4 linked regions of the Peribacillus simplex NBRC 15720 = DSM 1321 genome follow. The protein of the gene in region 3 interacts with the protein of the main gene of each other region in a pairwise test. Links are inferred from orthologs where the notes say so. Each region holds a gene or a part of one and is shown on either strand. Other genes may lie near its edges.

Evidence for each region.
Region 1: the proteins of BS1321_RS00885 (region 3) and hprK interact in binary tests that used the Bacillus subtilis proteins (3 or more experiments, as listed by UniProt). The link is inferred for Peribacillus simplex NBRC 15720 = DSM 1321 from one-to-one orthologs.
Region 2: the proteins of BS1321_RS00885 (region 3) and BS1321_RS10835 interact in binary tests that used the Bacillus subtilis proteins (3 or more experiments, as listed by UniProt). The link is inferred for Peribacillus simplex NBRC 15720 = DSM 1321 from one-to-one orthologs.
Region 4: the proteins of BS1321_RS00885 (region 3) and pknB interact in binary tests that used the Bacillus subtilis proteins (3 or more experiments, as listed by UniProt). The link is inferred for Peribacillus simplex NBRC 15720 = DSM 1321 from one-to-one orthologs.

What each region holds. Positions count from the first base shown.
Region 1 is NZ_CP017704.1:2,904,155-2,912,374, reverse strand. The notes cover bases 2,503-5,496. They hold hprK (HPr(Ser) kinase/phosphatase), read right to left. Parts: upstream 4,471-5,496; coding sequence 3,535-4,470; downstream 2,503-3,534. Other genes in these bases: BS1321_RS13850 (DUF4097 family beta strand repeat-containing protein), read right to left, coding at 4,829-5,496; lgt (prolipoprotein diacylglyceryl transferase), read right to left, coding at 2,696-3,508; BS1321_RS13870 (nucleoside recognition domain-containing protein), read right to left, coding at 2,503-2,668. In the rest of the region: BS1321_RS13885 (class D sortase), read left to right, coding at 1-300; BS1321_RS27515 (YwzD family small protein), read left to right, coding at 371-514; BS1321_RS13880 (acyltransferase), read right to left, coding at 551-1,069; pyrophosphatase PpaX, read right to left, coding at 1,066-1,734; more of BS1321_RS13870, read right to left, coding at 1,724-2,502; more of BS1321_RS13850, read right to left, coding at 5,497-5,929; excinuclease ABC subunit UvrA, read right to left, coding at 6,160-8,220. UniProt on the Bacillus subtilis protein: Catalyzes the ATP- as well as the pyrophosphate-dependent phosphorylation of 'Ser-45' in HPr, a phosphocarrier protein of the phosphoenolpyruvate-dependent sugar phosphotransferase system (PTS).
Region 2 is NZ_CP017704.1:2,284,768-2,288,336, forward strand. What follows is about bases 369-3,127. They hold BS1321_RS10835 (anti-sigma regulatory factor), read right to left. Parts: upstream 2,070-3,127; coding sequence 1,668-2,069; downstream 369-1,667. Other genes in these bases: BS1321_RS10825 (anti-sigma factor antagonist), read right to left, coding at 369-588; BS1321_RS10830 (PP2C family protein-serine/threonine phosphatase), read right to left, coding at 648-1,658; BS1321_RS10840 (STAS domain-containing protein), read right to left, coding at 2,073-2,429; BS1321_RS10845 (RsbT co-antagonist protein RsbRA), read right to left, coding at 2,432-3,127. Also shown: anti-sigma B factor RsbW, read right to left, coding at 1-259; more of BS1321_RS10825, read right to left, coding at 256-368; more of BS1321_RS10845, read right to left, coding at 3,128-3,259. UniProt on the Bacillus subtilis protein: Provides the crucial link between the upstream module (communication of environmental stress) and the downstream module (integration of the environmental signals with signals of energy stress) that compose the signal transduction pathway controlling the sigma-B factor.
Region 3 is NZ_CP017704.1:175,843-183,948, reverse strand. Bases 3,215-6,094 are described here. They hold BS1321_RS00885 (serine/threonine protein kinase), read right to left. Parts: upstream 5,108-6,094; coding sequence 4,322-5,107; downstream 3,215-4,321. Other genes in these bases: BS1321_RS00875 (4-hydroxyphenylacetate 3-hydroxylase family protein), read left to right, coding at 5,872-6,094; BS1321_RS00880 (flavin reductase family protein), read left to right, coding at 5,387-5,854; BS1321_RS00890 (hypothetical protein), read left to right, coding at 3,533-3,781; BS1321_RS00895 (HU family DNA-binding protein), read left to right, coding at 3,215-3,328. Outside these bases: cobA (uroporphyrinogen-III C-methyltransferase), read left to right, coding at 1-256; BS1321_RS00910 (nitroreductase family protein), read left to right, coding at 235-798; BS1321_RS00905 (cob(I)yrinic acid a,c-diamide adenosyltransferase), read left to right, coding at 813-1,349; BS1321_RS00900 (cobyric acid synthase), read left to right, coding at 1,362-2,879; more of BS1321_RS00895, read left to right, coding at 3,056-3,214; more of BS1321_RS00875, read left to right, coding at 6,095-7,353; BS1321_RS00870 (IclR family transcriptional regulator), read left to right, coding at 7,385-8,106.
Region 4 is NZ_CP017704.1:979,695-987,839, reverse strand. What follows is about bases 4,795-7,713. They hold pknB (Stk1 family PASTA domain-containing Ser/Thr kinase), read left to right. Parts: upstream 4,795-5,196; coding sequence 5,197-7,230; downstream 7,231-7,713. Other genes in these bases: rsgA (ribosome small subunit-dependent GTPase A), read left to right, coding at 7,254-7,713; BS1321_RS04510 (Stp1/IreP family PP2C-type Ser/Thr phosphatase), read left to right, coding at 4,795-5,191. In the rest of the region: priA (primosomal protein N'), read left to right, coding at 1-467; def (peptide deformylase), read left to right, coding at 563-1,048; fmt (methionyl-tRNA formyltransferase), read left to right, coding at 1,045-2,004; 16S rRNA (cytosine(967)-C(5))-methyltransferase RsmB, read left to right, coding at 1,991-3,343; dual-specificity RNA methyltransferase RlmN, read left to right, coding at 3,343-4,437; more of BS1321_RS04510, read left to right, coding at 4,442-4,794; more of rsgA, read left to right, coding at 7,714-8,135; rpe (ribulose-phosphate 3-epimerase), read left to right, coding at 8,137-8,145. UniProt on the Bacillus subtilis protein: Protein kinase that is responsible for triggering spore germination in response to muropeptides, signaling bacteria to exit dormancy.

The sequences.
Region 1 (8,220 bases), 2.7 Mb from region 3 along the record:
GGGTCCGTCCTCCCCGGTGAAAAGGATAATTCCGTTTTATCCGGTCACCGAGATACAATTTTCAGAGATCTAGGTAAAGTCGGCGAGGGCGACTTGCTGATTGCCAAGACAGAAGCCGGTTCGTTTACATATAAAGTGAGGAAGGTTCGTATCGTCGATGCAGATGACCGTACCGTGATCGTTCCCAAGCCTAAAGCTACACTGACAGTAACAACCTGCTATCCTTTTTCATATATTGGTAGTGCACCGGAACGGTACGTATTGGTTGCCGATTTATTGAAATCGGAAATAGATAAATGAGATATGGGGCTGAAGTTGTTCAGCCCCATCTTCATAAATCTTTAATAGATGATAGGAGGACATGCTCAATATGGATAAACAGGCACAGGAAAGTTTTTTTCGAATTTTAAAAGAAACGTATGAAGCGACGGTGAACCAGGAAAATGTATCAATCAACGAAGTGATAGGGCATCTAAAGAATGAACTGACTCCGTTATACCCAAAATGCCATTAAAAAGGACCTGCCGCATATATGGGCAAGTCCCTTTTTTCATAAGGAAGTTTGCTGCTCTCTCTCAAGCATTTCCTCTTTGGTATATATGATTTTCATTGGATTTCCCCCGACGAAAGCTCCCTCCGGAACATCCTTATGGACAAGCGTCCCCGCAGAGACAATCGCCCCATTACCAATTGAAAGTCCTGGAAGAATGGTCGAATTCGCTCCAATCAATACTTCATCACCAATGACTACATCTCCTAAACGATATTCATGAATCAAATATTCATGAGCAAGGATCGTCGTATTATAGCCAATGACAGTATTTATTCCAACCGATATTTTTTCCGGAAACATCACATCCGGCATGACCATCAAGGCAAACGAAGTATGCTTCCCGACTTTCATATGTAAAAAAGTCCTGTATAGCCAATTCTTCATGCCCAGAAAAGGCGTATAACGCGCCAACTGTATCACCACAAAATTCTTTACGACTTTCCAGAATGGAACGGTCTTATATACATGCCATAGTGAATTGGCCCCTTCAACTGGATAGCGGGACGTGCGTCTCATTTTCTTGCCTCCGTGAGCTTGTCAACCTCAACGATATTCAATAAATCTGCCATCTGCTCAAGCATATAATCAGGGTGATAACTTTCTAAGAATTCACGGCCTTTAATGGACCATGAGACCCCTGCCGTTTTTGTACCTGTATTTTTCCCGCCCATAATATCATGATAACTGTCGCCAATCATGATCGATTCTTCAGGAACCGAACCGAGTTGATTTAAAGCTTTTACCAAAGGCTCTGGGTCCGGCTTTGCCTTTTCCACCTCATCCAGCGTGACCACCACTTCAAAGAATTGATCCAGTTTGCTTAAACGCAGGCCCTTTTCGACGACATCACGTTTCTTTGTCGTAACGACTGCTAATTTATAGCCGCTCTGCTTCAATGTTTGAACGGTTTCGAACACTCCGTCAAATTGTGTCACAAGCAAATCATGGTTCCTCCAATTATGCTCCCGATAGTATGCAATCATTTCATCCACTCGTTTTGGATCAATGGAAGAGAAAGTATCAACCAAAGTCGGTCCGATAAATGGAATGATATCTTCCCGATTGAACTTTCCAGGACAAAAGTGGTTTAAAGTTTCTGTAAAAGAGGCGATGATCAATTCATTTGTATTGATCAACGTCCCATCAAGATCAAATAATAATGTAGTTATGTTACTGTTCATATACAGCTTCCTTTCTCTGTACCCTGTCAGTCCGATTCCATATATACGCAACGGCCATCGTTAAAACAATGGCAGTGAGTACCCGAATAAGTAACAACGGCAAGACCGGAATCCCCAGCGGAATAAAAATCAGTGTGTCTTCTACAACAGCATGGCAGGCAACTAAAAAGATAAATGCAATCGTCATATCCTTCTTCGAAACATTATCCTCTTTAGCCGCTTGAATCATTACGCCTGCTCCATATGCCAAACCGAGAGTCAGGCCTGTAACGAAAGGCATGGAGGCATTCGGCTTCATCCCCAGGACCTTCATGAAGGGAGCCAGGGCTTTCGAGAAGGCTTCCAGCCATTTTAAATCTTTCATGATTTGAACCGCCACCATGAGCGGAATAACGATGACCGCCAGCTGGCCGATTCCTGAAAGGGCCTGGATGACCCCATGTAAAAGGATTGCACCCGCTCCGTTAATCTCTGCAGCCTCCCCGATAGCCACTCCTTGGGCCATTTCAGATCCGCCCTGCCAAACAAGATTGATGACGACCGCCGATAAAAGCGCAAGCCCGATCCGTACAGTTAAGATGATCCACAGCTTGACACCGGTTTTCATAGCCACACCTGACTCGATCAATAAATTATGTGAAAAAGATAGCATCATAGCGATAATAAAAACTTCTTTCACAGTTAAATCAAGCGTTAATATGCCAGCGATCGCTGCGTACAAATTCAGGAAATTCCCTAACACGAGCGGAATTGCCGCATCCCCTGGAAGACCGATGAGATTCATCAAAGGCGCTATCAAGTTAATGATGAAGGGCAAGACAGGCGTATATTGAAGCACAGTGACGATCAGAGTGACTGGGAATATCACTTTTCCCAAAGACCAAGTTGTATTCAAGCCTGAAAGAAGTCCCTTTTTAATCGAATCCACTAACACTATGCCCTCTCCCTTTACACATATTCCCTATGCATCTAAATATTTTTTGTCTGCATGCCCGCGGACCCTTCTATAGACCACTAAAGCAATGGCTACAGCTACCAACACAATCGAGATCACTTGTGCGATACGCAGCGATTCCGTCAGCATCAAACTATCCGTCCGCAATCCTTCAATGTAAAAACGGCCGATGGAATACCATAATACATAGGTTAAAAATAGTTCCCCCCTGCGCAAGTTCACCTTCCGTAAACTTAAGAGAATAATGACACCGACGATATTCCAAATCGATTCATACAAAAAGGTTGGGTGATAATACGCACCATTTATGTACATTTGATTAATGATGAATTCAGGCAAATGCATATTTTCCAGGAATGACCTTGTTATTTCTCCCCCATGCGCTTCCTGATTCATGAAATTACCCCAACGGCCAATCGCCTGCCCCAACAATAAGCTCGGTGCAGCAATATCCGCCAGCTTCCAGAATGAGACTTTTTTGACCTTGGCAAAGACGATTGCAGTCAGCACCGATCCAATCAACGCACCATGTATGGCAATTCCGCCATTCCATATTTTTATGATATCCCCCGGGTTTTGTGAATAGTACTCCCATTGGAAGATCACATAATAAATACGGGCACTAATGATCGCGATTGGGACAGCAAACAAAATCATATCCGTAAATATTTCCTTATCAAGACCTCTTCGCTCAGATTCCCTTAAAGCGATAATAAGACCCAATAACACACCGAACCCGATGATTAGTCCATACCAATGTACCTGGATGGGGCCTAGATCTATCGCTATTGGATTCAGCGGCTGTATTCCTTGTTCCATTTTGTCCCCTCATTTCCTATAACCTTTTAAAATTCATCATGTTCCGGATCTGCAATGGCATGGTTCAAGCGATCTGAAAACTGTTCTGCAGCATTTACTCCCATTCGTTTCAGGCGGTAATTCATGGCTGCCACTTCAATGATAACGGCTAAATTTCGCCCTGGACGGACAGGAACGGTAATTTTCGTCACTTCCGTATCGATGATTTTCATTTTTTCTTCATCAAGACCAACCCGGTCATACTGCTTGTTTTTTTCCCATAGTTCCAGATTGATGACGATTGAGATCTTTTTATTGCTCCGAACTGCACCAGCTCCAAAAAGTGTCATTACATTAATGATTCCCAATCCTCTTATTTCAAGAAGATGTTCGATTAAATCCGGTGCATTCCCGACTAGCGTATCTTGGTCTTCCTGCCTGATTTCGACGCAATCATCGGCTACGAGACGATGACCCCGTTTCACTAATTCCAAGGCTGTCTCACTTTTACCGACTCCGCTTTTCCCGGTGATCAACACCCCTAACCCATAGATATCCACCAATACACCATGAACAGCAGTGGTTGGTGCCAACCTGCTTTCAAGGAAATTGGTCAGACGGCTGTATAACCTTGTTGTCTTCATACTAGATCTCATCACAGGAACCGATTCCCGCTCAGAAGCTTCGATCAACTCTATCGGCACTTCCTGACCACGCGTAATGATGATGCCTGGAGTAAAGTCCCTGCATAACTCTTCCATCCTCTGTATTCGATCCGGTTCATTCAACCGATTAAAAAAGGACATCTCCGTCATACCTAAAAGCTGTACTCTATCCGCGGGATAATAATCAAAAAAACCGGCTATTTCAAGTCCGGGACGAGATAAATCACTCGTTACGATTGGTCGGTTAATTCCTTCTTCCCCACTGATAAGTTCTAGACCGAACGCTTCTACTATATCCTTTGTACGGACTTTTGCCATATATCTTTCCTCCTTTTGGAGCGATGCTATTTTTTGAGATACTTTTTCTATTTTAGCATTTTTCTGTTAATAACCAAACAAAGCATTATCGATTTATTGTTTTTTTATTCACTCCAACCGGATGACGGCAGTGGGAAGGTCCCTGTGAATAGGAAAGAGATGAGAGGAACATACAATACTTCAGAATCCTTTCGCTTGTTTCATCCCCAAAAATTGGTGGGCTCACCTTGCAGACAAAAGGGGGCGGAAATCAACATCCAAATTGTACAAACCATAAAAAAAATGTAGGCAAACTCGTTTTCCATCGAGTTTGCCTACAGTCTAGCCCGCCAGTTATATCAGCGGGCTTTCTTCTTCATCAGGAAACCGTTATCGCTGCAGTCTTGGTTTCTGCAAAGACATGAAGCACAGGAACCTCTTCTTTAACCGTCTTAAACTTAAGGACCTTCTGAACCACATCACTTTTCTCTTCGATGATGGTCATCCCTTCCAAAGTAACATTAAAGCTTCCTAAATTTGATTTCAACTCTCCTTCGATCGCCTTACCTGGTGGCAGGGTCAGCTGGACTTTTCCAGTGACTGACTTAGCATGGATCGAATCGCAATCCATCCCTGAATTCGTACAGATGATTTCCCCATTGAAAGTTTGGACATCCAATTTCTTGAAGTACCCATCGGCATTAATCGGTCCATTCAGGGTCTCGGCTTCCAAGTCATTAAAGTTGGTATCTGAAATGGTGATCAACCCATTACCTGTTTCAAGCTCACACGATTCACCCGTACCCTGCATGATATGAATGGCACCATTCGCCGTTTTCGCTTTAAGGTTCTCTGATTTCAATGATTCAGTCGTGATTGCTCCATTGAACATCCTTACATGAATGTCCTCATATTCCTTCCTTGGAATGTACATGATCGTATCAACCTTTATGGATTTTTCACGAACCTTGAACTTCAATTTTCCATTTTCAATCGTAAAATCGACCTCTTCTAAAAAGTTTCTCCTGGCTTCTTCTATATCTTCCACACGGTATACCTTAGCTTGGCATTCAACCCGGACATCATTATGGTCCCATGCGGCGATTTTTATTTTCCCATTTGCTATATCTACATCAACAACATTCAGGAAATCATGATCATGCTGGAAAATATGACTGACCTCCACAGATTTCCCGAAATTGAAATCTAGGTCCGTTTCTTTGATTTTCTTAAAAGCACTTTCAACGAAATCAATAATCTTTTCTTTCGATGACTGGATATTCTTCTTAAACGTATCCTGAGTGCTTCCTTCGCTTTTCTTATCCACGACTACCGTCGATAATTCATTTTGCAATTTCTGCTCTTTAGCTTCACTTTCCTGACTGGCTTTATCTAATTCTTCCAATAGGCCCATGGCTTCTTCCGCTGATAACTTTCCATCCTGAATCATTTCTAAAATCTTCTTTCTTTCCTCCTGCATGAACATTCCTCGCTTTCTTCTATCATTTTATTCATACATACGCCTAGATATCTAAAAAGTTTCATAAATACCGTTTTTCCCATCATTCGACAAAGGGAAATGACAATTTCCGAACAGGAAGATGTATGATTTCCCCGGAAATATCTTGTTTTCCTACTCTTTAATCAAATGATTGATTAAATGCACACCGTCATTTTTCTACAAAAAAACAAGCCTGATGGCTTGTTCTTTTAAGCATGTTCATGCTCAGTTTCTTTTTCTTCAATCCAATTTTCCATGCGAATTTGATCACGGGTAAGTACAGGTTTTAAGTATTTTCCCGTATACGATTCGGAAACTTCACATATTTTTTCAGGTGTTCCATAAGTGACGATCGTACCGCCCTTATCTCCGCCTTCCGGTCCCAGGTCAATAATATGGTCCGCCGTCTTGATGACATCCAGATTATGCTCGATCACCAAAACTGTATCCCCATTGTCAACCAGCCGCTGCAGAACCTGGAGCAGCCTTGCTATATCGTGGACATGAAGTCCGGTTGTTGGTTCATCCAAGATATAAAAGGAGCGCCCAGTGGAACGACGATGCAATTCAGAAGCAAGTTTCACCCTTTGTGCTTCACCGCCTGATAAAGTGGTAGCAGGCTGTCCAAGCTTGATATAACCCAAACCAACGTCAAAAATCGTTTGTAGCTTCCGTTTGATTTTTGGGATATTTTCAAAGAAACTAACGCCTTCCTCAACTGTCATATCGAGAATGTCGGAAATGTTTTTCCCTTTATATTTCACTTCAAGAGTTTCACGGTTATAACGTTTCCCATGACAGATTTCACACGGGACATAGACATCAGGGAGAAAATGCATTTCAATCTTGATAATGCCATCACCACGGCATGCTTCACAGCGGCCGCCCTTCACATTGAAACTGAACCTTCCTTTTTTATAACCGCGGATTTTCGCTTCATTAGTCGAGGCAAACACGTCACGAACATCATCGAATACACCCGTATAGGTAGCTGGATTCGACCGTGGGGTTCTGCCGATCGGTGATTGGTCAATATCAATGACTTTATCTAAATGCTCAATACCCTTGATCTCACGGAAATCGCCTGGTCTGGCTTTTGCCCGATTCAGCTTTTGAGCCAATGATTTATGGAGGATCTCATTCACTAATGTACTTTTCCCTGATCCAGAGACTCCTGTAACGGCTGTAAAGACCCCAAGTGGGAATTTCACATTAACGTTTTTCAAATTATTTTCCTTGGCACCTTTTATCTCAATTACACGACCATCATTTTTCCGGCGTTCCAATGGCAATGGAATGAATTTCTTCCCTGCTAAATATTGGCCCGTTAAGGATTTAGGATTATTCATGACCTCTTCCGGAGTACCAGCGGCCACGATTTCTCCTCCATGTGCTCCTGCTCCAGGACCAACATCGATCAAATAATCCGCAGCAATCATCGTATCTTCATCGTGCTCGACAACAATCAGGGTGTTCCCGATTTCGCGCATATTCTTCAATGTTTCGATTAATCGATCGTTATCCCTCTGATGCAGCCCTATTGAAGGTTCATCCAAGATATAGAGGACTCCCGTCAATCGGGAACCGATCTGCGTCGCCAATCGTATTCGCTGCGCTTCACCGCCTGATAATGTTCCCGCTGCCCTGCTCAACGTCAAATATTCCAAACCTACATTAGCCAGGAAACCAAGCCGCTCACGAATTTCACGTAAAATCAATTTCGCAATTGCAGCTTCCTTTTCAGTCAAATCAAGCTCATCGAAAAATACTAACGCATCTTCCACTGATAAAGCTGTCGTTTCACTTATATGGACCCCTTGAATGAGCACGGAAAGACTCTCTTTTTTCAATCGATGACCCTTACAGGTTGGACAGTGATGTTCTGACATATATTTCTGCATTTGCTCACGAATATAGTCTGAACTCGTCTCCTTGAAGCGCCTTTCGATGTTTCTTAAAACACCTTCAAAAGGAATATATCCTTCTTGCACTCTTCCAAAATCGTTTTTATAACGGAAATATATCTTATCTTTACCTGAACCAAGCAAGACCTTATCCATTTTCTCTTCCGGTAAATCTTTAACGGGCACATCCATATCTATCCCATAATGGTTGGCTACCGCTTCAAGGAGCTGCGGGTAATATTGAGAACTCGTCGGCTCCCATGGCGCAATCGCATGTTGACGGAGGCTTAAATCCTGATTCGGGATGACCAGATCACGGTCCACCTCAAGCCTCGCCCCCAAGCCATCACAATCAGGGCAGGCCCC
Region 2 (3,569 bases), 2.1 Mb from region 3 along the record:
TGCCACTATCAGAAACCATCACCTCTAAACGGTCAGGATAAAGCCCGAAACTCACTTTCACTTCACCTTTTTCAGAATCCTTATATGCATGCTGTACCGCATTTGTACAAGCTTCGCTGGTTGCGATTTTCAAATCCTCGATTTCTTCATACGCAAATCCCATCCGGCTTCCTATTCCAGAAAGCGTTAAACGAATGACACCGATGAATTCTGGTTTTGCAGGTATTTTCATTTCGATGTAATCATATACTTGACTCATTCTAACCCACCCTCTGTACCACTTTTTATATCAATAATATCTGCAAGACCTGTAATATCAAATAAACGTCGTAACCTTTCTGATAAGCCAACCAAAGTGAATTCGCCATTATGTGCCCTTACGCTTTTAAAAGCACCGACAAATACCCCAAGTCCCGTACTATCCATATAAGAAACTTCAGTTAAATCAATAGTAATCGAAACATTGTCCTGCTCTGAAATTGGAAATAGTGATTCTCTTAGTTTTGGTGCAGTATAGGCATCAATTTCACCTTTTAGTTTTACAATAAATTCAGTATTTAATTCATTAACATCCACTGTTATATTCATCCTTGACCCACCTCTTCAAATCCTCTTCATTTCTATATCTATACCCAGAGGGAAAAATGCTAAACCTTTGATTTTAAAATAATTAATGTAAAATCATCCCTTAGTTGAAAGTTCTGCATTTTCTCCAATTGCTTAAATATATTATTCACCATTTCCTGGGCTTGTAAATGCATATTCTTTTTAATGAAACCAATAAGTGTTTCCCTTTCTATAAACCCATCATTTGTCCGGCACTCCGTTACTCCATCCGACAACAAAATGATCATATCTCCACGATTCACCGTTTTTTCATATTGACGATACCTTGTTTTTTTATCTACCCCAAGCAACAAACCTTTCGCGTCCAAATCGCTAAAAGTCCCGGTGGCAGCATCATAGTAAAAACCCGGTTCATGTCCGGCTGAAGCATAGGAGAATTGCCTGTCATGCGGATCATATAAACCATAGAACATCGTAATGAACATACTTGGATCCACATTATGTTCCACAACACGGTTCAAACTCTCCAGCACACTATTCGGTTCATGCCTATGCTCAGGTAGACTATCCATCGCATATTTTATCATCGACATGCACAATGCAGCAGGAATCCCTTTCCCAATGACATCAGCTATCCCTACCCCGATACGCTCATTTTCGTCTTGGACGAAGTGATAATAATCCCCGTTCATCTGTCTCGCCGGAACACTGATCGCTCCTATTTCCAGAGCTTTGATATCAGGAATATCTGTTTCCAAAAGAGTATGTTGAACGTTTGCCGCGATCTCGATTTCCGTTTTCAGTTCCTGCTGTTGATGTCTAAGGCTTTGATGTTCACGGTATGCAATGCCGTAGCCCATCATGACTTCTAGCAGAAAATCGAAAGAATCCAATACTTTTCCCGGTAATTCCGGGTAAAGTTCCATTAAGTTATTTTTATGCATACTGATGATTTCTTCTGGAGATATATTGTATTTGATATGTAGGCGGCTAATCTTTTGCCCTTGGTAGAGTGCCTGCTCATTTTGGTCTTTAAGATAAGTAGAAAGCGCCTCATGATACTTTTTCTCCATGTTCTCCCTAATATCCATAGTCCCCCCCTAACGGAGCCATTTCGTAGCGATAATCTTAGTCCCTTCACCTGGTATCGATTCAATATCAAAGTCATCCATTAAACGTTTGGCTCCAGGAAGACCTGCGCCCAACCCCCCTGAGGTAGTATATCCATCTTCCATGACTCTGCGGATATCCTCAATTCCCGGCCCTTGGTCCTCTGCAATGATTTTCAATCCTGACTTCCCATTTATATTTAGCTTTTCTATGCTAACACTGCCTTGTCCAGCATATAGGTATATGTTTCGGGCCAATTCGCTAATAGCCGTTGTGATCCTGGCCTGGTCTACAGTACCGAATCCCAACTCTTTAGCGACATTTCTTCCGAGCTGCCTTGCAGCTACGATGTCCCATTCATTTATGATTTTTACGCAGGATTGGAACTCCATTCTTTAATCCCCCAATTCCTGTTGTAATTTCTCCAGGCCTTTCTCTAAGTCTAATGCTGTCAGAACATCGTCTAGACTAATTCCCAGTTCAATTAATGTTATTGCAACAGCAGGCTGGATTCCCGTAATTACAACCTTGGCCCCCATAAGCTTAGACATGCTAAAGACATCGCCTAATACCTTTGCGATAAAAGAATCAATAAAATCTATTGAGGTAATATCTATAACAACGCCATTCGCGCTTGTTTCATGAATCTTATGCAGTAAATCCTCTTGAAATTGAAGGGCTGTCATATCGTCCAATTCCCACTGTATAGAGACTAACAAGCAGTCATAAAGCTTTAATATCGGAATCCTCATACTTACCCCTCCACCTTTACGATCTTACGGCTCGTTAATTCCAACGCAACTTCTATCCCTTTTTTTAATGTATTTTTTGTAATCACTTCATTTAAATTAATTCCAAGATTAACGATGGTTTGGGCTATTTCAGGGCGAATGCCGCAAAGTATACATTTGGCGCCCACCAATCGGACTGCTTCTGCTGCCTGAATGATATGATGAGCAACCATGGTATCCACGACCGGAACGCCCGTTATATCAATAAGAACAACTTCAGATCTATGCTTAACCACGCCAGTCAGCAAGTTTTCCATTATCTGTTTGGCACGTTCTGTATCAATTGTACCAATCAGAGGCATAACCGTAATGCCTTCCAATACAGGAATGAGCGGTGCCGAAAGTTCTTGCAACGCTATTTTTTGCATGGAAACAGTTCTTTCCCAAGTTTGAGTATATATATTGACTATTTCATTATTTATCGGTGTCGCCCATTTATCCAAATGGTTAACAAGATTGACTTGATTATCAGGAGTCACGAGACCCTTTTCCACCATTCCATTAATGACAATTAACGTGAATTTATGAAGTCCTTCATTGACGAAAGTAAGAGGCCACCCCAATTGGACGACTTTCTCGGCAAAATCTGAAAGCTTCAATGTGAATTCCTTGTTTTTACTATCAACATTCGCGATGATCATATCTATAAATTCGCTGCTCGTTTGCGTGAACATTCGATCTGAGACGACTTTAATTAATCTTTCGTCCGTACTTTCCTTCATGATGCCCATCCACTCAGTAAGGATGTAATCCTGATTTTGCTTAATAAAATCGTAAACCAATTGATTCATAATATCCTCCCATTCTAACACAATTGCTATGTTTCCCTGTCCTCGTCACAAGGATGTTAACTAACTGTAATGATGTTATTTCCATTTGGATTTTCTTTGGATATCCCCACTACAACTTTTGCTTTTTTTAAGTATTTACAACATAACTACATACCCGAAATCCAAGGAAGAAAAACATCAATTAAAGAAAAGTTATGGAGATATTATAAAAAAAATAATGAATGTTCTATCCAATATCTAACTGTATACTGTTTTTATTCGTCAAATTTTTCATATTTCCTGCTGTATACTTTTTGGACACATGTTTATG
Region 3 (8,106 bases):
GATGGAGCATGGCAGGGATGGTAAAACGCCAGTGGCCGTCATTGAATGGGGCACGACAGATAAACAAAGGACAATCACCGGTACTTTGAGTTCGATTTCTTTGAAGGCTGTAAAAGAAGAAATTCAAAATCCGTCAATCTTTCTAGTAGGGGATGTCGTCCAATTAAGAGAAAAAATCCAATGGTTTGAAAGAGTGATTGAATCAGAGTCCATTATTGAAGGGAATGAATCGGAATGTCCATCATTCAAGAATTGAAGGAACGCCGGGCAATAAGGAATTACGAAGAAAAAGAAGTGGAAGACCAAAAAATCAGGCAGTTATTGGAAGCGGCTACCTATGCTCCTAACGACCGATTGCGTGAACCTTGGAGTTTTTATGTAATCAAAGGAGAAGCGAAGCACCGTTATGAAAGATTGGCAGAAAGGTATTTACTTGAACGCTTCCCGACCAAACCAAAATTGATGGAAAGTTCACTTGAAGTTGTAAAGACGACACCACTTATCATTGTCGTGACTTCTGATATTTTGCCTGAGGATCCAGATTCATCCGAAGACAATGTATTCGCTTCTTGTTGTGCCGTCCATTCGATGTGGCTTGCGGCAAAAGAACTTGGTCTTGGATTCGTTTGGCGCACTAGAGGAGTGGGTCTTGTCAGGGATGAACGCCTGCACGAATTTATCGGTTCACCGGAAAATAAAAAAGTGATCGGCACCATTTTTGTCGGATACCCTAAAGGAGATCAACCGGTTCCTGCTACTAAAAGGACTTCATACATAGAAAAAACAGTTTGGCTATGAAGGTAGGTGAGTGAGTGGCACGCAGAGGATTAATGCTTATTTATACAGGGAACGGGAAAGGGAAAACGACTGCCTCATTAGGGGTGACTTTAAGGGCCATCGGCAGAGGAATGAATGTCAAATACCTTCAGTTCATAAAATCTCCTGAGCGTACATATGGGGAAGCATTGGCTTTGAGAAAATTAGGAGTTGAAATGGAACAGCTAGGTATTGGTTTTACGTGGACCAAAACTCCAGAAGAGCATCGCAGAGCATTAGCGTTAGCATGGGAAAAGGCGAAACTGGCCCTTAGTGATCCAGGCATTGATTTACTTGTTTTGGATGAGTTGAACAATGCGTTAGCGATCTCCAAATTTCCGATTGAAGATGTCTTGCCATTGGCTGAAGTCATCGATGCCATTCGAAATCGTCCCGCCCATATGCATATAGTCATTACCGGTAGGGATGCCAAACCAGGGCTGATGGAAATGGCGGATTTGGTTTCATCGATTGAGGCGACCAAACATTATTATGACGAGGGTATCGGCGCTGTCAAAGGATTAGAGTTTTAGGGGGTGAGCGTAATGAAGGCACGATCCATTATGATACAAGGGACGTCATCTGATGTAGGGAAAAGCTTGATTTGTACGGCATTTTGCCGGGTCTTTTCCAATAAAGGATTACGTGTTGTCCCATTCAAATCACAAAACATGGCTTTGAATTCTTATGTAACCTTGGATGGCGGTGAAATCGGACGGGCTCAGGGAGTACAGGCGGAAGCAGCACGGATCACAGCAACGACCGATATGAATCCGATATTACTGAAACCGAAGCAGGATATGGTTTCGGAAGTCATCGTGCACGGAAAGCATTTTCTTGATATGAATGCAAAAAGCTATCGGTCTCAATTTGTCCAGGAGGCCATGCCCATTATCCGTAAATCGGTGGAAAAACTTCAAGATGAATATGACATCATCGTACTCGAAGGGGCAGGAAGTCCGGCTGAAATTAACCTTAAGGACCGGGATATTGCGAATATGCGAATGGCTAAACTTACGGATGCGGCTGTCATTTTAGTGGCTGATATTGATCGTGGTGGAGTATTTGCGTCCATCATCGGGACACTTGCCTTATTGGATCAAGATGAACGAGATCGTGTAAAGGGGATCATCATCAATAAATTTCGTGGCATGCGTGAATTGTTGGACGATGGCATTGAATGGGTGGAAAAGGAAACCGGGATTCCGGTTCTCGGGGTGCTGCCCTATCTAGACGTGAATATTGAAGCTGAAGATTCACTAGCACTCTCTTCCTTACGTTTTAAAAAACCTAAAAAGGCTGAGTTTCCGATCGATGTAGCCGTCTTGAGATTTCCGCGGATCTCCAATTTTACAGATGTGGATCCTTTTTTCGATGAACCCGGAGTAGGTGTCCGCCTAGTAAGCAGTGTCCATGAGTTAGGTAATCCCGATCTTCTTATTTTGCCGGGTACAAAAAACACGATGGAAGATTTAGAGTGGTTGAATCGTATGGGGTTGGGTAGGGCCATCAATGAACTGCGGAAACAAGGAACGTTGATATTCGGTATATGCGGCGGTTTTCAAATGCTAGGGACCAAACTTTTCGATCCTGACGCGGTCGAAGGTGACGGTGAGAACGCAGAAGGGCTCTCGCTTCTTCCGGTGGAAACCGTATTTCAAGCAGAAAAGAAAACGGTACAAATGGAAGGTGTTCTTTCTGCTGGGATAATGGAAGGTCAAATGAATCTTAACGGTTTCGAAATACATTTAGGCAGAACGACATTGAAGTCACAAGTAAGGCCCTTTCTTTTATTGAAGGATGGAAGAGAGGATGGAGCCATTTCCAATGACAACAAAGTAATGGGAACATATCTTCATGGGATATTCCATAATCGCTTGTTCACTAGATTACTAGTTAACCAAATTCGACGGAACAAGGGGTTGGATGAAGTGAAGGAAAACGTTCAAAGCGACTCGGAGCGTAGGGAGGAAGCGTATAATCTCTTGGCTTCCCATTTAGAAGAAAACATTGATATGGATACCATCTATCAATGGCTGCAGCTGGAAACTACAGAAAGTTGAACAAGAGTCAGACAGTGCTTAGGTTAATGCTAATCAAAGCCCTTTTATCTTCAAAAAAGATCAATTTAGAGCTACAATTCCTTTTATTTGGCCATATTAAGTGACAGAGGCATACAAGATATGTTATGTTGTCTTCTCTACATACTTTATACAAAATAAAAGGATGAGGTGTTCATATGAATAAAACAGAATTAGTGAGCAGTGTTGCAGCACAAGCTGAACTGACAAAAGACGACGCAAAAAAAGTAGTGGACGCATTGTTTGAAACAATCACGGCTACACTTGCTAAAGAAGAAAAAATCCAATTAGTTGGTTTTGGTACATTTGAAGTGCGTGACCGAGCTGCTCGTACAGGAAGAAACCCGCAAACTGGCGAAGAAATACAAATTGCAGCTAGTAAAGTACCCGCTTTTAAAGCAGGTAAGGAATTAAAAGAAGCTGTAAAATAAAAATGAACGAAGAAAAACCTGGCGATGAAATATTCGCCAGGTTTTTTTGTTTACTGCCTGATTTTCATTTTTGAGCAGGGGGATTCGTAAAACGGCAGATTATTTTCAATTAACCCGGATTATGCTATTCTATAATTACAATTATTAACTGAAATGGTAAATATCGATAAGTAATTTGCTGTTTTGGTGAGGCGGGATATATTTATGAAAAGGCCATTAGGAGTTTCTTTAATTGGTTATTTTTATATATTTGGTGCGGTCATTTTACTGTTTACATCAATTTTCTATGATTCTAATGCCAATCAAATAGGGTTGGTGACAAGGTTTGGATTAGCTGATATACCAGAGCGCTTATTTAGAGTATTAGTGGCCCTTATATCCATCGTGATGGTCTATGGATATATGAGGTTAGAAATGTGGGGATTAAGGCTGATTCCTGTTCGGAGTGATTAGTTTGACTTTGTTTTTTTTACACAATCAACAGCCTTTTATTGGAAATGTGATTTGGTCAATAATTGTTTTGATATATTCCATTTATGTAGAACCTTCCTTCAAAATGAAACAGCAAGGCATACCTAATGACTCCACCAAGTAGAAGAGGACCACTGTTCAATTTAACGGTGGTTCTTCTCTTTAATATAGTCATTTTCAATGGAAGGAATCATTTGACCAACAATGAAATAAACCCACTCCATGAAAAAAGTAAGCAGTAATGGAATGTAACATAAATGAAAAAAAATTATAGTACTTATTAATAAGGTTTATACTGTGACTATGTTAGGCTAAATGAATAACAAGCTTTAAAACCAAAATAAAAGAGGTGAAAGATATGCTGAAAAAAATTATGAAAAAAATCAAACAGCTTTCCCAAGGCAGCAGTGAGCGAAGACATGGTCATTATCGCCGAGGCAGCAGTAGCAGCAGCCGCGGGTATAAAAGATATCCCATGAGTGGAAGTGATCGCTACAAGAGAAAGGGGCGTGGCAGTAGCAGCTAATTCCGTTTCATTGACTTCAATGCAGCCTGCAGGTCCATTGAAATTTCTTTGATATCTGAATAGGGTTCTTGGATGGTTAATAACCTTTTCAGTATATGCACGGTTTCTTTTTCTAACGAAAGCTCTTCTGTCCAAGGAAGAGCCTTTTTATTTTTGGAAGCGTACGTCGTATAAAGTACATATAAGAGCATTTCACCCAAGTCGTAAAAATCCTGCCTTTTCATCTGCATAATGGAATCTTTTGCGAGATCGGCTGAATCGATCATTTTAGACAAACCAAAGTCTATCAAAATGGGCTGATGGTTCTTAAGTAAAATATTTGGTATACGTAAATCTTGATGGAAAATGTCATGGTCATGTAGATAAGATACTAATCCGACCAACTCATCAAGAAATAATAGAGACTCTTTCTCATTGAACGTTATATGATTCAAGAAAATATGGTCTTCTAAATTATCTCCTTCAATGAAATCCATCACAAAATAAACATTTCCGTCTTGTGAAAATTTCTCGTGAAATTTGGGGATGTTTTTGTGGTTTAACTTTTGCAATATGGAGATTTCATTTTCAAACTGTTTCAGCTCTTTTTTGCTGCGGCGTTTACTTTTCCGTAGCTGCTTGATCACTATATTTTCATTCATTTTCAAATCATTGCAAAGATAAATGATACCGTAGCTTCCTGTTCCGATTACAGCTTTTACCTCGTAGCGGTAATTCAAAACCACTCCTTTTTTTAAAGGAATATCCGCAAAAAATTGGTAGATCTTTCTAAATGAACGCAAAATTGAAACTTCCCTCACCACTTTCATATATTCGAGTCAACCCAAAAGATCATTATTAATTAAGCTGGAAATATGAATGATCATGGATAGTTTAACACTGATTTTTGATAATGCGGTAATGAAAGTCTTTTCTTGGGGGCGTTCTTTTATACGATAGTTCACAATTAATAAGAGCTATTAAAAATTTTTCTTAAATTTCATATTATGAAATTATATGGATTTTTAAGTTTATTAAGTTTACTATAATGAATTCATAATAAAAGAGTAGGAGGTGATAAGATGAATGGGCGCGAGTTGAGAAATTGCTTTGGTAAATTCCCAACCGGAGTTACGATTGTGAGCTGGTTTGATGGGAAAGTTCAAAAGGGCATTACTGTGAATTCATTTACCTCGGTTTCCTTGGATCCCCCGCTTGCTTTAGTATCAATTCATAAAGAAGCAAAAGCCTGCACTAGCATGAAAGATAAATCTTTTACCATTAATATTTTGTCGGATGAACAAGAATCCATTGCATGGAAATTTGCTGGAAGTAAACAGGAAACACTTGAGATTGACTGGGATAACAAGGGGATTTCGCCAAAAATAAATGGAAGTGTTGCCTGGATGGAATGCAAACCATGGAAAGAGTATGATGCTGGTGATCATGTATTGTTCATCGGTGAGATCCAGGAGTTACATTTTGAAGATTTGGAAGCGCTTACTTTTTATCAAGGGAAAATGGGGTCTGCTAAACAACTTGTAAATTAAGGGGGATTCTTATTCTTATGGGCATTAAAACCGGCGAAGAATATATTAATAGAATTAAATCCAGAAAGCCAGAAGTCTGGCTTGGTGGAAGAGTGGTTGAGGATATTTATAATGAGCCAACTTTTAAACAGCCGATACAAGAAATTGCGAAGTTGTATGACATTCAACATGACCCGGAATATCAAGATGAAATCACCCACATTTGCAAAGAAACAGGTGAACGTGTTAACAATGCTTTCTTATTCCCGAAGACATCGGAGGATCTGCAAAAAAGAAGTAAATTATTTGAAGTGTATGCAAGGATGACATATGGACTAATGGGGAGAACGCCGGACTTTTTAAATGTCGTGGTCACTTCCATGGCACATAATTCCTGGTTTCTTGATAAATACAACACAGACTGGTCTAAGAACATCCAGGATTATTATACCTATATTCGTGACAATGATTTATTCTTAACGCATGCGATCATTAATCCTCAAAATGATCGAAGCAAGCAATCTCATGAACAAAAAGAAACATATACCCACTTAGGGACCGTTGAGGAAAAAGAAGAAGGAATACTGGTACGCGGTGCAAAAATGTTAGCAACCCTTGCACCCATTACAGATGAGGTGATTATCTATTCTTTCCCAGGATTCACACCAGGGGATGAACGTCACGCGGTAGCATTTGCACTGCCGATCGATACGCCTGGACTGCGAATAATCTGCCGGGAACCAATGCAGGACGGAACACGCTCGATGTTTGACCATCCACTGGCTTCCCGCTATGAGGAAATGGATGCCCTGCTTGTATTTAATGATGTACTGGTTCCTTGGAATCGCGTCTTCCTATACAACAATGTTGAGGCGGCAAACCGTTTGTATCCAATGACGGGGATCGCTGAACAGCCTGCTCACCAATCAGGAGTGCGTGGATATATTAAACTGGCATTTGCCGTTGAAGTTGCTTGTAAAGTGGCAGACTCGATCGGAGTTGATGGATTCCTGCATGTACAGCGTGATTTGGGTGAACTTGTTCAATCCGTCGAAGTAATCCGTTCACTGCTTCGGGTAGCAGAATATGAGTATACGATTAATGACTACGGTGAGGCCCGGCCAAATCCGGATGCATTGGAAACGATTCGCGGTTTCCTTCCAGAGATGTATCCCCGTGCCATAGAGGTTATACAGACCATTGGAGCTGGCGGGCTGTTGATGTCTCCGACAGGGGCCGACTTTGATAATCCGGAATTACGCAGTGATATCGATAAATATTATGGAGGCCGAAGCGGAGTTTCAGCGGAAGAGCGGGTAAGGGTGTTTAAACTTGCTTGGGATTTATGCGGGGAAGCATTTGGGCAGCGCCTCCTTCAATACGAGCGTTATTACACGGGTGATCCAGTTCGGAAAAGAGCTATTTTTTATAATAAATATAAGAAAAACAAGAACTTTAGTATGGTCGATGAAGTGCTTAACAAACCGATGAAAGTAGCCATCGATGCGGTTAACCAGTAATTTTAATAGTTGAATAGGCAGGGGGGCCGTCATGATTTCTTCCGTTGAGAAGCTAATAAAGATACTTGATTTATTCACTAATGAAGAACCCTCACTTGGAAATAAGGAAATAGCTGAAAAATTGAATATGAGTCCAAGCTCATCTCATCATCTAGTGAAAACGATGTGCAAGGAAGGGATGCTGATCCAAGGAAAAGATCGAAAATACCGGCTTGGGTGGAAGTTACTTGAGTGGAGCAGTAAAGTCATGTATCAGCAGGATATTCATTATGAGGCAGGTCCAATTATCAGTAATCTTGTCCTGCAATTTAGGGGAAATTCTCACATCGGTATGTTTCACGAAGGCGAAGTCAGGTTTGTGATGAAAATGTCGTCCCCTCATGCCGAGCATATGACCACATATATAGGCGCAAGAAAACCAGCTCATTGTACGAGCAGCGGGAAAGTATTACTTGCCTTTAACCCATCCTTTATTCAGCCTACGCTTGCAAAAGGGCTATTGAAGCACTCAACTAACACGATTACTTGCATTAACCAATTGAATGAAGAATTAAAGGACATCCGCAAACAAGGATTTGCGATTAGTGATGACGAAAATGATTTTGGGTTATATGGCGTTGCAGCACCCATTAAATCCTATAATGGCCAAGTTATTGCAGCACTTAACCTTGTCGGGGATCGACATTATATGATTGGGAAAGAAAAAACGAGAATTATTCAGTCTGTGATACGATCGGCACAAATGATTTCAAA
Region 4 (8,145 bases), 800 kb from region 3 along the record:
TGCTGACACAAGTCAGCGGAAGGGCGGGACGTCATCAGCTTCCGGGAGAAGTGGTCATCCAAACCTATACGCCTGAGCACTACAGCATCGAGCTTTCTGCGTTACAGGATTATGATGCTTTTTATGAACGGGAGATGCATCTAAGGAGGCAAAGTCATTACCCTCCCTATTATTATGTTGTCCTTATAACCGTTTCACATGAAGACTTAATGAAGACGGTGAGTGTTACTGAGAAAATTACCAATTATTTAGGCTCACGATTGAATCGGGATTCTATCGTACTAGGTCCGGTTGCTTCGCCCATTAGTCGAATCAACAATAGATATCGCTATCAATGTCTGATAAAATACAAACGAGAGCCGGACCTGAATCAGCATTTACGAACACTTTTGGAGCATTACCAAAAAGAAACCGCTCAGAATCATCTGCAGATTTCAATAGATTTAAATCCACAGATCATGATGTAATTGTTTAAGAGATGGATGATTACCGCGAGCTGTTACAGCTTGCGTTTTTATATAATGAAGTGTTGTTTTTCATATCTAGGAGGGTACCTTTAATTTTGGCTATTTTACCGATTGTCTTGTTTCCTGAAAAAATTTTACAACAAAAATGCGATAAAGTAACAAGTTTTGATAAAAAGTTGGCAAAGCTGTTAAATAACATGTATGAAACGATGGTGGAGGCGGATGGCGTTGGACTTGCAGCACCTCAGGTTGGCGTGAAAAAGCAAGTGGCCGTCGTTGAAATAGAGGAAGGATCAGGTGCAATCGAACTGATTAATCCGGAAGTGGTGGAAATGGATGGCGAACAGACAGGTGTTGAAGGATGCTTGAGCTTCCCGAGTTTATATGGTGAAGTATCGCGTCCATACCGTGTCAAGGTCCGGGCACAAGACCGAAAAGGATCTTTTTTCGAGATAGAAGCGGAAGATTTCCTCGCAAGGGCCCTTCAGCACGAAATCGATCATCTGCAAGGAGTTTTATTTACAAGTAAGGTTTCCCGGTATATTTCGGAAGAAGAGTTAGAAAGGTTTGGAGAAGAATGACAAAAATTATTTTTATGGGTACACCGGACTTTTCAGTGCCGGTATTGAAAAGAATCATTGATGAAGGGTATGATGTGATCGCTGTTGTCACACAGCCCGATCGTCCAGTAGGCCGCAAAAAGGTGCTAACGCCGCCGCCAGTTAAGGTAGAAGCCGAAAAGCAGGGGATTCCCGTTTATCAGCCCGAAAGAATCCGTGAAAAAGAAGAACTTGAAAAGATCATTGCATTGAATGCTGACTTAGTGGTGACGGCGGCTTTCGGACAAATCCTACCGAATGAATTGTTGGATGCCCCTAAGTACGGTTGTATTAATGTACACGCCTCCCTGCTTCCTGAACTGCGTGGAGGGGCGCCCATTCATTATTCCATTTTACAGGGGAAAGAAAAGACTGGGATAACCATCATGTATATGGCGGAAAAATTGGATGCCGGTGATATATTGACTCAGGCGGAAGTTACTATAGAGGAAGAAGACAATGTCGGTACACTGCATGATAAATTAAGTAAGATAGGGTCGGATTTACTTGCAGAGACACTTCCGAAACTTATAAATGAGGAGTTACAGGCGATCAAGCAAGATGAGGCTAAAGCGTCTTTTGCACCTAACATCAAACGGTCGCAGGAAAAAATCGACTGGTCGAAATCAGGGGAAGACATCTATAACCATGTACGCGGCCTGAATCCTTGGCCTGTTGCTTATACAACCTTAGACGGTTCCATTTTGAAAATTTGGCAAGTAAAGAAACTAGAAGACGGCAAACAGGCCTTGCCGGGCACGGTCCTTGATGTACAAAATGATGGTTTCATCGTTTCGACAGGCAACGAGACGGCAATACTAGTGACAGAACTGCAGCCTTCAGGAAAGAAAAAAATGCCGGCGAAAGATTACTTGCGCGGAGCCGGGTCGTTCATTAAAGCAGGCATGAAGTTAGGAGAACAGAATGAAGCAAACTAAAAAGGGAGTACGTGAAATCGCTCTCGATATTTTGGAATCTGTAGAGAAAAACCAATCCTACAGTAACCTATTATTGAACAACTTGATTAAAAAGCACCAGTTATCCGTCGTGGACAGCGGTTTGCTTACAGAAATAAGCTACGGTACCATACAGCGGAAGATGACTTTGGATTATTATTTGAGCCCGTATATTAAACAACCTAAAAAAACGCAAAGCTGGGTCATCAACTTACTCAGACTTTCCGTTTATCAAATGGTCTATTTAGATAAAGTGCCTGATCATGCAATCATATTCGAGGCTGTCGAAATTTCCAAAAAGCGCGGACACAAGGGTACATCTTCGATGGTAAATGGTGTGCTTCGTAATATTCAAAGAAATGGTGTTCCTTCTTTAGATGATATTAAAGATGATATGGAACGGCTTTCCATAGAAGTGAGTCATCCAATTTGGTTGGTCAAGCGTTGGGTGGAGCAATTTGGTTATGAAAAAACCAAGGAAATGTGTGAAATAAACTTAACCGCACCATTACAGACAGGACGGGTTAATTTAAAGAAGATTTCACGCTCTGAACTAATCAGCATATTAACTGAAGAAGGATATGATGTTGAAGCAAGTGAAGTCGTTCCCGAAGCAATCGTCAGTTATAAAGGGAATCTTGCTCATTCAGAAAGCTATAAATTGGGGTATTTATCGATTCAGGACGAGAGTTCAATGCTTGTTGCACATGCATTGGGTGCGAATGAAAATGATGCTGTACTTGATTGCTGTGCTGCACCTGGAGGGAAAACGACACATATCGCAGAAGGTTTGACCACTGGACAAGTATATGCGCTCGACCTTCATGAGCATAAGGTCAAGCTCATAAAAGAGCAGGCGGAGCGCCTGAAACTCAGAAACAACATTAAGACAATGGCCCTTGATAGCAGAAAAGTGCAAGAACACTTTAATAAGGAAGGGTTTGACAGGGTCCTGATCGATGCACCATGTTCCGGGTTGGGAGTCATGCGCCGGAAGCCTGATGTAAAGTACACTAAAACAAAAGATGATATAATGAAACTCTCAAGTATACAAAAACAATTATTGGAATCAGCTGCCCCGCTTGTTAAGCAAGGCGGGAGGTTAGTATATAGTACCTGTACGGTGGATAAAGAAGAAAATGAAAAAGTCGCTGCAGCATTTTTGGAAAGCCATCCGGATTTTGAAAGCGATGCAACCTTGTCCACAAGAATGCCTGAAAGCGTTCAGCCATTTATCGAGGGTCATACGCTGCAAGTTTTTCCGCAATATTTTAGCAGTGACGGATTCTTTATTGCGAGTTTTAGAAAGAAGGTGCTGTAATGGCAGAAATCACTAAATCATCAAGAGTAAGAAAAGACACGACACCAGAAAAACCATCGATCTACTCATTAGAGCTTCACCAAATTAAAGAATGGCTTATTCAAAATGGAGAGAAGGCATTCCGGGCCGATCAAGTATATGACTGGCTTTATAAAAAGCGTGTCTCCAGTTTTGAAGATATGTCCAACCTTTCGAAAACATTACGGGATAAGCTGGAATCACAATTCACCTTCACAACATTGAAAACGTTGATTCAGCAAACGTCAAATGACGGGACCATAAAGTTTTTATTTGAACTCCATGATGGGTATTCGATTGAAACGGTGTTGATGCGCCATGAATACGGAAACTCCATTTGCGTGACAACGCAGGTAGGCTGCAGAATTGGCTGTACATTCTGTGCGTCGACACTTGGCGGTTTAAAGCGGAATCTTGAATCAGGGGAAATTGTTGCCCAGGTCGTTAAAGTTCAGCAAGCACTTGACGAATCGGAAGAACGTGTTAGTTCTGTCGTTATCATGGGAATCGGTGAACCGTTTGATAACTATGACAATATGATGTCATTCCTGAAGAATATAAACCATGAAAAGGGCTTGAACATCGGGGCTCGTCATATTACCGTTTCCACAAGTGGAATCATACCTAAAATCTATAAGTTTGCCGAAGAAAGCATGCAAATAAACTTTGCTGTTTCCCTTCATGCACCGAACACGGAATTGAGAAGTAAATTGATGCCGATCAATAAGGCCTACAAACTTCCTGACTTGATTGAAGCCATCAAATACTATACAGAAAAAACAGGTCGCCGTGTAAGTTTTGAATATGGTCTATTCGGTGGCGAAAATGATACAGTGGAGCACGCAGAAGAATTAGCAAATTTAATAACCGGGATAAAATGCCATGTCAACTTAATACCGGTTAACTATGTACCTGAACGCAACTATGTACGTACACCTCGGGACCAAATTTTTGAGTTTGAAAAAACATTGAAGAAGCGCGGCATTAATGTAACGATCCGAAGGGAACAAGGCAGTGATATTGACGCAGCCTGCGGCCAGCTTCGGGCCAAGGAGCGCAAAGAAGAGACGAGGTGACCCTATGAGGGCAATATTTAAGACAGACCGTGGAAAAGTCCGCCAGCATAATGAAGATAATGGCGGGATCTTTAAGAACTCGGAAGGCGTTCGCCTTGCCATCGTTGCAGATGGCATGGGCGGCCACCGTGCCGGGGATGTAGCCAGTGCAATGACGATAGACCTTCTGAAAAAGGGCTGGGAAGTATCCGCCGGTATCGAAACGGCAAATGATGCCGAGGGTTGGCTGAAGCAGCAAATCTTCTTGGTCAATCAGTTGCTTTTTGAACATGCAGAAGCGAATACGGAATGTAAAGGCATGGGGACCACCATTGTTGCAGCCATTTGCACCGACAAGTTTGCTACCATTGCCAACATCGGGGACAGCCGATGTTATTTGTATAATGAGAGCGGTTTTAAGCAGGTCACGGAAGATCATTCACTTGTTAACGAATTGGTCCGTTCCGGGCAGATTTCGAAGGAAGATGCAGAAAACCATCCACGGAAAAATGTTTTATTACGAGCCTTGGGGACAGAAATGCAAGTGGAAATGGACATTTTGACGGTCATCTTCGAAGAAAATGATTTACTATTGCTTTGTTCGGATGGTTTGACGAATAAAGTAAGTGAACAGGAACTGGAAGAAACGATAACCAATGGACGGCCACTTGAAGAGATGGCGAATTCATTAATAGATAAGGCCAATCACTACGGTGGGGAAGATAATATCACACTTGTGCTTGTTCAATTTACTGAAGAAAGTGAAAGCAGGTGAATTGAATGTTGATTGGTAGAAGAATCAACGGCCGCTATAAACTGATCGAGATGGTCGGCGGCGGCGGTATGGCGAATGTTTATCTTGCAAGGGATATGATCTTAGATAGGGATGTTGCATTGAAAATCCTTCGCATGGATTTTAATAATGACGAAGAGTTCATCAAGCGCTTCAATCGGGAAGCCCAATCGGCAACCAGTTTGGCCCATCCGAATATCGTAAGTATTTATGATGTTGGTGAAGAAGATTCCATCTATTATATTGTAATGGAATACGTGGACGGTTTCACACTTAAGCAATACATACAAAAATATTATCCAATTCCAATTGATGAAGCCTTGGATATCATGAAACAAATCACGGCAGCGATTTCCCATGCCCATCATAATGGGATCATCCATCGTGACATCAAGCCACAGAACATTTTGATTGATAAAGAAGGAACCGTCAAGATTACGGACTTTGGAATTGCATTGGCCCTAAGTGCAACAAACATAACGCAGACCAACGCAGTCTTGGGCTCGGTTCATTATTTATCTCCTGAACAGGCCAGAGGCGGTATGGCCAATAAGAAATCGGACATTTATTCACTTGGCATCGTCATGTTTGAATTGTTGACGGGGAGATTGCCTTTTTCTGGTGAATCAGCCGTTTCGATAGCTCTTAAACATTTACAATCGGAAACTCCTTCGCCAAAACGCTGGAACTCTGAAATACCTCAGAGTGTGGAAAATATTATCTTGAAAGCGACAGCCAAAGATTCATATTACCGCTATGAGAGCGTGGACTCAATGGAAGATGATATGCGGACGTCGCTTAATCCGGAGCGTTCAAATGAACTGCCTTTTGCGATTCCCGAAGATCATGATGCAACAAAAGCCATCCCCGTCATAACGGATGATCAGCTTTCAAGCATCGATGAGACAATCATTAGGGGTCCTGAAAAAAATACATTAGTCTATGCGGACGAAGAAGAAAGTGAATCAGAAGCAGAGAGTAAATCGAAAAAGAAACAGAAAAAACAAAAGAAACAGAAGAAACAAAAAAATAAGTCGGAACACAAAGGTAAAAAACGAAAGAACATGCCTGCTATCTTGGTGACCACCTTTTTAGTTCTCGCCCTGCTTGCTGTTTTATCTGTCACTGTTGTACCTCCCCTCCTTGTTTCGAAGGAAGTGACGATCCCTGACCTTAAAGGGAAAGAATTGGATGATGCCATTACTGATCTGCTTGAATTGAAATTGGAAATTGGAGAAACGATCAAGATTGAAGATGAAGAGGTTGAAGCTGGTCTTGTAATCAAAACCAATCCTAAGGAAGGTAAGACGGTCAAGGAAGGCGCAGAAATCGATATTTATGAAAGCATTGGTAAAGAGACGATTTCATTGTCTAGCTATGAAGGCCGAGACTACTCGGATGTTAAATCCCTGCTTGAAAAAATGGGATTCAAAAACATAAGCGTGACTGAAAAATATGATGACAGTGCTGCCGGCACGATCATAGAACAATCGCCTTCGGGTGCCACTGGAGTCGTACCATCCGAAACGGAGCTTGAGTTAACGGTCAGTAAAGGGGAAGATCTGCTTAGCTTGAAGAACTTAACGGGGTTCAATGAAACTGGCCTTAATGATTATTCAAGTGAGAGTGGAATAAAGGTTGAGGTCGAAGAAAAAGTCTATGATGATTCCGTAGCAGAGGGGCTTGTCATTTCCCAGTCACCGGAACCTGCCACGAAGGTGGAAAAGGGCAGTACTGTGAAAGTAGTCCTTTCAAAAGGGAAAGAAGAGATTCCTCCTAAGAGTGTAACGGAGGAAGTCAAAATCGAGTATGATCCGGTTGAACCAGGCAAAGCGCAAAAAATACAAATTTTCATTGAGGATATCAATAATAGCATGACGGAGCCCAAAGAAACATTCTTTATCGTGGAAAATGCCAAGAGAACGATCGAATTAATGGTTTCCCCGGATAAGAAAGCAGGATATAAAGTCATGCGGGACAATCAGGTCATCATCGACCAAGCCGTCTCTTATCCAGAATAAATCTAATAATTAGGAGTGTGGTTATGCCCGAAGGAAAAATTATCAAAGCATTAAGTGGATTTTATTATGTCCTTGATGGTGAAGAGGTATATCAATGCCGCGGACGGGGAGTGTTCAGGAAGAATAAGGTAACGCCACTTGTGGGTGATTATGTGGTTTTTGAAGCGGAAAATAAAACGGACGGAACCGTGACCGAAATAAAACCGCGAAAGAATGAATTGATACGTCCGCAAATCTCAAATGTAGACCAGGCAATCCTTGTCTTTTCGGCAGTGGAACCTGATTTCAGTCCAGCCTTGCTTGATCGATTTCTCGTACTGATCGAAGATAACGAAATCGAACCCATTATCGTCGTGACGAAACTGGACTTGGTTACTGCTGAAAACCAAAAGAAATTGTCTCAGTATATCAAGGACTATCAGAAACTTGGCTATACTGTACTGGAGACATCTTCAGTTACCGCAGGAGGAATTGAAGAACTGGTGCCGTATTTAGAAGGAAAAACCAGTGTATTTGCAGGTCAGTCCGGCGTTGGGAAATCGTCTTTGCTGAATGCAATCAATCCTGAATTGGCTTTAAAGACGGATGATATTTCTTCACACCTCGGACGTGGGAAGCATACCACCCGTCACGTTGAATTGATTCATATTGGCTCTGGACTTGTCGCGGATACTCCAGGATTCAGTTCACTCGAATTCATGGAAATGGAAGCTGAACGGTTATCCTATTGCTTCCCGGAAATGCATAAGCATGGGGAAGACTGTAAATTCCGGGCCTGCCTTCATGATAAAGAACCGAAGTGTGCAGTGAAGGAAGCGGTTGATACCGGGGAAATTCCCCGTTATCGATATGAGCATTATATGCAATTCTTAGAAGAAATCAGAGATAGAAAGCCGAGGTATTAAAATGGTTAAA